Regions from separate parts of the Rugamonas sp. GW822-FHT03B10 genome, predicted to be linked through region 1. Evidence: predicted binding sites of a transcription regulator. Region 1 holds the regulator's gene; the other holds the start of a gene.

Region 1 (4,207 bases):
TGGGCGTAGGTGACGCGGCTGCTGGACTTGTGGCTGATCTCGATGCGCTCGCCGGTGCCGGCGAACAGCACGGTGTGGTCGCCCACGATGTCGCCGCCGCGGATGGTGGCGAAACCGATCGAGGACGGGTCGCGCTCGCCCGTCACGCCTTCGCGCGCGTAGACGGCGCATTCCTTGAGGTCGCGGCCCAGCGCGTCGGCGATCACCTCGCCCATCTTCAGCGCGGTGCCGGACGGCGCATCGACCTTGTGGCGGTGGTGCGCCTCGATCACTTCGATGTCGTAGCCGACGGCCAGCGCCTTGGCGGCCTGCTGCAGCAGCTTGAGCGTGACGTTCACGCCCACGCTCATGTTGGGCGCGAACACGATGGCGGTCTTCTTGGCGGCGGCGGCGATGGCGGCCTTGCCGGCCTCGTCGAAGCCGGTGGTGCCGATGATCATCTTGATGCCATGCTCGGCGCAGTAGGCCAGGTGGGCCAGCGTGCCTTCCGGGCGGGTGAAGTCGATCAGGAACTGGGCGCCGGCCAGGCCCTTGGCCAGGTCCGATTCGATCGCCACGCCGCTGGTCTGGCCCAGGAAGGCGGCCGCGTCGCCGCCCAGGCCGGGCGAACCGGCGCGGTCGAGCGCGCCGGCCAGGCGGGCGTCCGGCGTTTGCAGGATGGTTTCGATCAGGATGTGGCCCATGCGGCCGCCGGCGCCGGCGATGGCGATATTCAATGGATTCATGCTCTGTGCTCTGTCAGTGAAAACGGTTCAATTACTGCTTGGTGGCCGGCGGGTCTTCTTTGATGACGGGGGCCGGGCCGGCGATGCGGGCGATGTATTCCTTCTCGGTCGGCAGATGGCCGCCCTCATAGTGGTCGACCTTGCCATCCTTGAAGAACACGGTCACGCGGCTGGTGGTGATCTCGCCGTTGCCCTTGGCCAGGCGGAACGGGTAGTCCCAGCGGTCGGCGTGGAAGATGTCGGCCGCCAGCGAGGTGCCGAAGATGAAGCGCACCTGCTCGCGCGTCATGCCGATTTTCAATTGCGCCAACATTTCTTCCGAGACAAAGTTACCCTGCTGGATGTCGGGGCGGTACGGCGAGAAGAACCACATGAACTTCTGGAACTTGGTGATGGTGGTGGTCTGCGCGCCATCGGCCGCCACGGGGGCGCTCTCGTGCTTGGCATCGCTCAGTTTTTCGCCCAGCGCGCTGCGGGTGGCGCAGCCGGAGGTGGCCAGCGCGACGCAAACGGCGGCCGCCAGCAGGGGCGCGCGGCGTGAAATTCGGTGCAACAAAGACTGCGATAAAGCCTGGGTGACGCGCATAAGTGTCCTCAATTGAATTGAGCGGAAGTGCCAAAACGCTATATCATAAAGCACATGACCCACATCCGAGTAACAAACATGAGTAACAATCCTACCGACCTCAAGGCCAGCGGCCTGAAAGCCACCCTGCCCCGCCTTAAGATCCTGGATATTTTTCAAAGCAGCCCGGTACGCCATCTGACGGCCGAAGATGTCTATAAAATATTACTGGCTGACAACATGGATGTGGGCCTGGCCACCGTCTACCGCGTGCTGACGCAGTTCGAGCAGGCCGGTCTGCTCAACCGCAACCATTTCGAGACGGGCAAGGCCATTTTCGAGCTGAACGAAGGTTCGCACCACGACCACCTCGTATGCCTGGACTGCGGCCGGGTGGAAGAGTTCTTCGACGACGAGATCGAGCAGCGCCAGCAGAAGATCGCCGAGGAGCGCGGCTTCAAGATCGCCGAGCACGCGCTGGCCATCTACGGCAACTGCGTCAAGACGGCCTGCCCGCACAAGCACTAACGGGAACTCGGACCCACCCCCATCGTCATTCCCGCGCACGCGGGAATCCATAGGTCGCGTGCTCAGACGCTCGGTATGGGTTCCCGCCTGCGCGGGAACGACGTTTTAGCGCCCTGTCCTATTCTTCAATGGTGGCTGAGCGCGTTCGACAGCAGCTTGGCCGTGATGTCCACGATCGGAATCACGCGCTCGTAGGCCATGCGGGTGGGGCCGATCACACCGAGCGTGCCGACGATCTTGCCGTTGGCCATGTACGGCGCCGTCACCACGCTCATCTCGTCCATCGGCACCAGGTTCGATTCGCCGCCGATGTAGATCTGCACGCCGCTGGCCTTGCTCGACACGTCGAGCAATTGCATCAGCCCCGTCTTCTGCTCGAACATGTCGAACATCTGGCGCAGCGACGTCATGTTCGACGACAGGTCGCTCACCGACAGCAGGTTGCGCTCGCCGGCGATCACCATGTCGTCCGAATCGTCGGCCATCGCTTCGCTGCCCGCCTCCACGGCCGCCTGCATCAGCCGGCCCATGTCGTCGCGCAGCTGGCGCAGCTCGCCCTGCAGCCGGTGGTGCACCTCGTCGAACGCCAGCCCGCCGTAGTTCTGGTTGATGTAGTTGGCCGACTGGGTCAGCTGGGCCGGCGTGTAGTCCACGTCCGTCAGCAGCAGCCGGTTCTGCACGTCGCCCGTGGGGCCGACGATCACCAGCAGGATGCGCTTTTCCGACAGGCGCAGGAATTCGATCTGCTGGAACACCGATTCGCGCCGCGGGCTCAGCACCACGCCGGCGAACTGCGACAGCGACGACAGCATCTGGGCCGCGTTGGTGATCATCTTCTGCGGCTGCGGCGCCTGCAGGCGCATGCGCGCCTCCACGGCGTGCTCGTCGAGCTGCTGCACGGTCAGCAGCGTGTCGACGAAGATGCGGTAGCCGCGCGGCGTGGGCACGCGTCCGGCCGAGGTGTGGGGGCTGGCCACGTACCCGAGCTCCTCCAGGTCGGCCATGATGTTGCGGATGGTGGCCGGCGACAGGTCGAGGCCGGAGATCTTGGACAGCGCTCGCGAACCGACCGGCTGGCCATCGGCGATGTAACGCTCGATCAGGGCTTTGAGCAGGGTTTGGGCGCGGGTATCGAGTTGCATATTTCTCTATGCCGGCGCGGGCCGGCCACAAGCTGGGTCACCCGCTTATTATGCACGCTCGCGGCGTGCTTGCGCCATCATTCGGCGGCAAGTTGGTCAAGCAGCCACGTTTCCAATTCGTCCAGCGTGGCGCAGATGGCGTCGGGCGCCACGCCCAGTTCCTCGTGCGCGCGGCTGCCGCCACGGTTGAGCCACACGGCCCGCATCCCGGCCTGCTGGGCGCCGATCACGTCGAGTTTGAGGTCATCGCCCACGTAGACGGCCGCCTCGGGCGCCACGCCCAGCGCCGCGCAGCCGGCCAGGAAAATGGACGGGTCGGGCTTGGCGCGGCCGAACTGCGGCGCGGCCAGCGTGGCCTCGAAATGATGGGCCAGGCCGATCGCCTGCAGGTCCGCGTTGCCGTTGGTGATGGTGCCCAGCCGCCAGCGCGCGCGCAGGCGGGCCAGCGCCGGCAGCACGTCGTCGTAGGGCGTGACGGCGTTGCGGGCGCCGAGGAAGGTGCGGATGGCGCCGTCGATGTGGCGCACGTCGGCGCCGGCCAGCGCGAACGCTTCCTCCAGCCCCACCCGGCGCAGCTGGGCCAGATCGACGATCAGTTCCGGGCGCCGCGCCAGCAGGGCCATGCGGCGCTCGCGCAGCTCGGCGATCGAGAATTGCCGGGCCACGGCCGGCGCGTGCTCGTCCAGCCAGGCGTGCAGCACCAGCTCGGCCTGCGCGATCACGGGCGCGATCGGCCACAGGGTGTCGTCGAGGTCGAACAGCAGGGCTTGCGGGCGGATGACGGGCATGGCGCGACAGTGATGATGAGGAAGGCCGTATTGTCGCACCAATCGCCGCGCCGGGCAGGCGTGGTAAATTTGCGCCACCATCACTCAGGAGTTGCCGTGCCGTCCACCCTATTCCGCCGTCTGGCCGCGCTGGCCGCCCCGCTGCTGCTGGCCGCCTGCGCCGCCGTACCGCCCACGGGCGACGGCGCGCCGTTCACATCGTACGTCGTGCTGGGCGAGGATGGCGCGGCCATCGCGCGCGTGCTCACGCAGGCGCCGGCCTGCCCCGCCATCGTGCTCGACGGCGCGGCCCGCCCGATGGCGCTGCGCGCCGCGCCGGCCACCGTCGCCCAGCGTCCCACCGCGTCGCCGCCGGCATTGTCCAAGCCGTCCGTGTTCGACGTGCGCGTGTGCGAGGCGGCGCTGCCGGCCGGGCTGGCCAGCGCCAGCGTGCTGGGCCGGCCGCTGCCGCTGCCGCGC
Region 2 (4,207 bases), on a different contig from region 1:
AGCATCAGGTACTGGTCGGGCGGCACCGTGACGGGCGCGAAGTTGCGCCGCGCGTTCACCTGCGGCAGCAGCTGGATGGCGTGCGGGGCGGCCGCGCCGGCCGCCATGGTTTCGCGCAGCCGCACCGTGCGCAGCGTGCCGGCCGCGCCCACCGTCTCGTGGCCGTCGCCGAGCACGGCGTAGCTGGCCGGCTGGCCGTTGATGATCAGCTGCTCGTCGCGCATTTCGACCCGGTCGCCGGGCACGGCGATCAGGCGCTTGATCAGGCGCGTGCCGTCCTGGGGCGAGCTGAAGGTGACGATGTCGCCGCGTTGCGGCTCGCCCGTGTGGCCGAGCACGATGTCGGTCAGCGGCAGCTTGACGTTGTAGGCCAGGCGGTTGACCAGCACCACGTCGCCTTCCAGCAGGTTGGGATGCATGGAGGCCGACGGGATCGGATTCCAGTCCGCCACGGCCGTGCGGAAGATGCCGAACAGCGTGAGGAACAGCAGGAACCCTTTGTTGGCGCGTATCCAGCCTTGCATGATGTCTCCCTGTTGGATGTGGAAAGTGTTGCCAGTATCTTCACCGATTCTTAATTGGCCCTTAGTCCGGTCACGCGCACGCTGACCCGGTAGTCGGGCACCGGCGCCTTCATGTGCGGCACGCTGTCCGGGTCCACGCCGAGCAGGGTGAAGGTCAGGCCGTTCTGGCTCGCGGTCGTGCTGGCGCCGGGCATGTCGGCCGCCAGCACGAAGCTGGCGCTGGCGCCGCCCTTGGTGAGGGTGAAGGTGTAGCTGATGTAGCCGGCCCACACGCACACGGCGCCCACGCGGCAGCGGCTGTCGTTGACCCGTTCGAGCCGCAGCACGGTGCCCGGCGCCACGGTGGCGCTCTGGCCCTGGGTCAGGGCGACGGTCAGGTTGGCGGGGGCGGGCGGCGCGGGCGGCGCGCCGTCGCTGGCGCGCGCGCCGCAGCCGGCCAGGGCCAGCAGCAGGGAAAAATGGCACCAGCGACGGCGCGACAACTTGCTGTTCATGCGTATCCTTTCAATCAGGAAGGCGACGAGACTAACAAATCGAGAGTAACAAATGCCGCGCGCCGGCGGCGCACGGACGGCGCCGCCTGTCGACGGCGCGTCGGTCATGGTACACGCAGCGCGCGCCGCGCCAGAAAAAATGCCGCCCGGCGCGGACGCGGGGCGGCATGGTGGCGGGCGCTGCGGCCGGCGGGCCTTACACGTAGGCGGCCAGCGCGCCTTTCATCTTCTTGAGCGCGGCCGATTCGATCTGGCGGATGCGCTCGGCCGACACGCCGAACTCGTCGGCCAGCGTGTGCAGCGTGGCGCCGGAGCCGTCGTCGTTGGCCAGCCAGCGCGCTTCGACGATGCGGCGCGAGCGCGGATCGAGCTTGCCGAGCGCCGTCTCCAGCCCTTCCGACTGCAGGCGCGTGACCTGCTCCGCTTCCAGCACGCGGGTCGGCTCGCTCTGTTCGGACGACAGGTAGGCGATCGGCGCGAACTTGTCGTCCTCGTCGTCGGTCGGCGATTCGAGCGCGATGTCGCGGCCGCTCAGACGGGTTTCCATCTCGATCACTTCCTCGCGCTTCACGTCCAGCAATTTGGCCAGGCCATCGATCTGCGACGGCGTCATCGCGTCCAGGCCCTGCTTGTGGCTGCGCAGGTTGAAGAACAGCTTGCGCTGGGCCTTGGTGGTGGCCACCTTGACCAGACGCCAGTTCTTGAGGATGTACTCGTGCATCTCGGCCTTGATCCAGTGCATGGCGTACGACACCAGCCGCACGCCCTGGTCGGGGTCGAAGCGCTTGACGGCCTTCATCAGGCCGATGTTGCCCTCCTGGATCAGGTCGGCGTGCGGCAGGCCGTAGCCGAGGTAGCCGCGCGCGATCGACACCACCAGGCGCAGGTGCGACAGCACCAGCTCCTGGGCTGCGCCCAGGTCGTTCTTTTCCTTCAGGCGGCGCGCCAGCGAGACTTCGTCGTCGTGCGACAGCATCGGCAGGCGATTGACGGCCGAGATATAGGCGTCCAGGTTGCCCAGGTTGCCAGTGAACCCGAGGCCCAGAGCACGGTTGGTGGCCGGGACCAACGCGTTCGGTGCGGACATCATATTCATGTAATTCCTCGCTAGCTGATATTGCTAAGTGTCAATGTGCCATGCAGCCGGGCTGTTCACATCCGAAGTTACCGTTTGTTACCCGCTGCGGTCATGCTTGAGGATGCCGGTCATTCTTGCGCTAAGAAATTGCTTCAAAGAATATCCGGCCCCACGATGTTTCGTATATTAGCACTCTCCGTCGATGAGTGCCAATCGCCATCCATAATCGCTTTGATAGTAAAAATACTATCGTTTTTCAGCGCTTCATGGCGTTTGCGTATCCCGCGCCGGCACGGGCCGGCGCGGGATGTGGGCGTCACATTCACAATGGCAACACACCGCAGCTGACGACGCGATCAGCATGCGGTGGCGAGCTTAAGCGGAACTTAATTGTAGGCCGGTGCGGCGAGAAAAACCGTGCGCGAACGCACGGTTGGGGCATTGCGTGGCCGGGCGGGCGCGGCCGCCCGCTTCAGTCGAGGCGCGACAGGTGGCGCTGCACGGACAGCACGGCGCCCACCAGCCCCAGCCCGGCCGACACGGCCAGCAGGGCGGCGATGGCCAGCGGCGGCAGCGGCGTGAGCTGGAACTCGGACGCGTACAGGCGGGCGAACTCGGCGATGGCCGTGTTGAGCGGGCGCAGCGCCAGCGCCACGGCGCCCAGCGCCACGGCGCCCGCGCACAGGCCCAGCAGGGCGCCCGTGTAATAGAACGGGCGGTGGATGAAGGCGTCGGTGGCGCCGATCAGCTTGGAGACGATGATCTCGTCGCGCTGCGTCATCACCTGCAGCCGGATGGTGTTGAACACGACGGCCACCACCACCGTGCCCAGCGTGGCGGCCAAGAGCAGCAGGGCCAGCCGCAGCACCTTGATCAGCGCGGCCAGCCGCTTGACCCAGGCCGAATCGACCTGCACCGTGTCCACGCCGGGCAGGGCGCGGATCTGGTCGGCCAGCGCGTCGACGTCGCCGCCGGCCTGGGCGTTGCGGAACGCGTCGAGCTTGAGCACGTAGCTGTCGGGCAGCGGGTTCTCGCCCAGCGTGCCGAGCACGTCGGACAGGCCGCTCTTGGTCTTCAGGTTCTCGAGCGCCTTCTCGCGCGCGGTGAAGATGATTTTGGCTTGCTTGTCGGCCACCAGCTGGCGCAGCGTGGCCGCCATCGCCTCGGCGTCGGCGCGCGCCAGGTCCTGCTTGAGGAACACGCTGACCTCGGGATCGACCGACAGCTGCTCGGACATGGGGCGCACGTTGTCGAGCAGGGTCACGCCGGCGAACGGCAGCGCCAGCGCGATGGCCACCACGACGATGTTGAACAGGAAGCTGCCGGGCGCGCGGCGCACGTGGACCAGGGCCGCCGCCAGCGCGAAGCCGTGTTGCCGTAACCAGTTGCTCATGCTTGCGCTCCCGCGTCGGGCTGGCCGTCCACGCGGCCATGGTGGAGGTGGATCACGCGGGCGGCCGCGTCCAGCATCTGCTCGTCGTGGCTGGAGATCAGGCAGGTCACGCCCACGGAATGGAAGGCCTTGAGCGCGTCGAGCACCTGGTTGGCGCTGGCGCGGTCGAGGTTGGCCGTCGGCTCGTCGGCCAGGATGATCTGGGGCCGGTTGACGATGGCGCGCGCGATCGACACGCGCTGCTGCTCGCCGCCCGACAGGGCCAGCGGCTGGCCCAGCGCCCGGTCCAGCAAGCCGACCTTGTCGAGCGCGGCGCGGGCGCGCTGCTCGGCGGCCGCGCGCGGCGCGCCCGTCACCAGCAGCGGCAGCATCACGTTGTCGAGCACGGAACGGTCGGTCAGCAGGCGCTGCTGCTGGAAGATCAGGCCCAGGTTGCGGCGCAGGAACGGCAGGCCGGCCGGCTTGATGCGGCCCACGTCCTGGCCGTTGACCAGCACGCGGCCGGCGCTGGGGCGCTCCATGGCCGCGATCATCTTCAGCAGGGTGGATTTGCCGGCGCCCGAGGGGCCGGCCAGGAAGACCAGTTCGCCTTTCTCTACCGTCAGCGACACGCCGCTGAGCGCGGTGGCGTCGGGGGAATATTGTTTGGTGACGTTCTGGAATTCAATCATAGGCTTATCCGAGCAGGGCTTCGACAAAATCGGCCGCCACGAAGGGC

Evidence for each region. Region 1 encodes HrcA, which represses chaperone genes, less so after heat shock. Its sites were predicted from a motif close to TTAGCACTCNNNNNNNNNGAGTGCTAA; they were not measured.
Region 2: rpoH (RNA polymerase sigma factor RpoH) is a predicted target of HrcA. The motif match lies at 2,283-2,309, and genes of this name have one in related genera.

The regions. Positions count from the first base shown of each region.
Region 1 covers NZ_JBXANP010000007.1:122,945-127,151, reverse strand. The annotation lists gene dapB (4-hydroxy-tetrahydrodipicolinate reductase) at 1-725, opposite strand, end outside; gene AC1RQG_RS13675 (outer membrane protein assembly factor BamE) at 757-1,278, opposite strand; gene fur (ferric iron uptake transcriptional regulator) at 1,390-1,818, shown strand; gene hrcA (heat-inducible transcriptional repressor HrcA) at 1,944-2,960, opposite strand; gene AC1RQG_RS13660 (HAD family hydrolase) at 3,038-3,748, opposite strand; gene AC1RQG_RS13655 (metallophosphoesterase family protein) at 3,845-4,207, shown strand, end outside.
Region 2 covers NZ_JBXANP010000004.1:191,000-195,206, reverse strand. The annotation lists gene lepB (signal peptidase I) at 1-524, opposite strand, end outside; gene AC1RQG_RS08910 (hypothetical protein) at 575-1,018, opposite strand; gene rpoH (RNA polymerase sigma factor RpoH) at 1,215-2,108, opposite strand; gene ftsX (permease-like cell division protein FtsX) at 2,569-3,489, opposite strand; gene AC1RQG_RS08895 (cell division ATP-binding protein FtsE) at 3,486-4,160, opposite strand; gene ftsY (signal recognition particle-docking protein FtsY) at 4,165-4,207, opposite strand, start outside.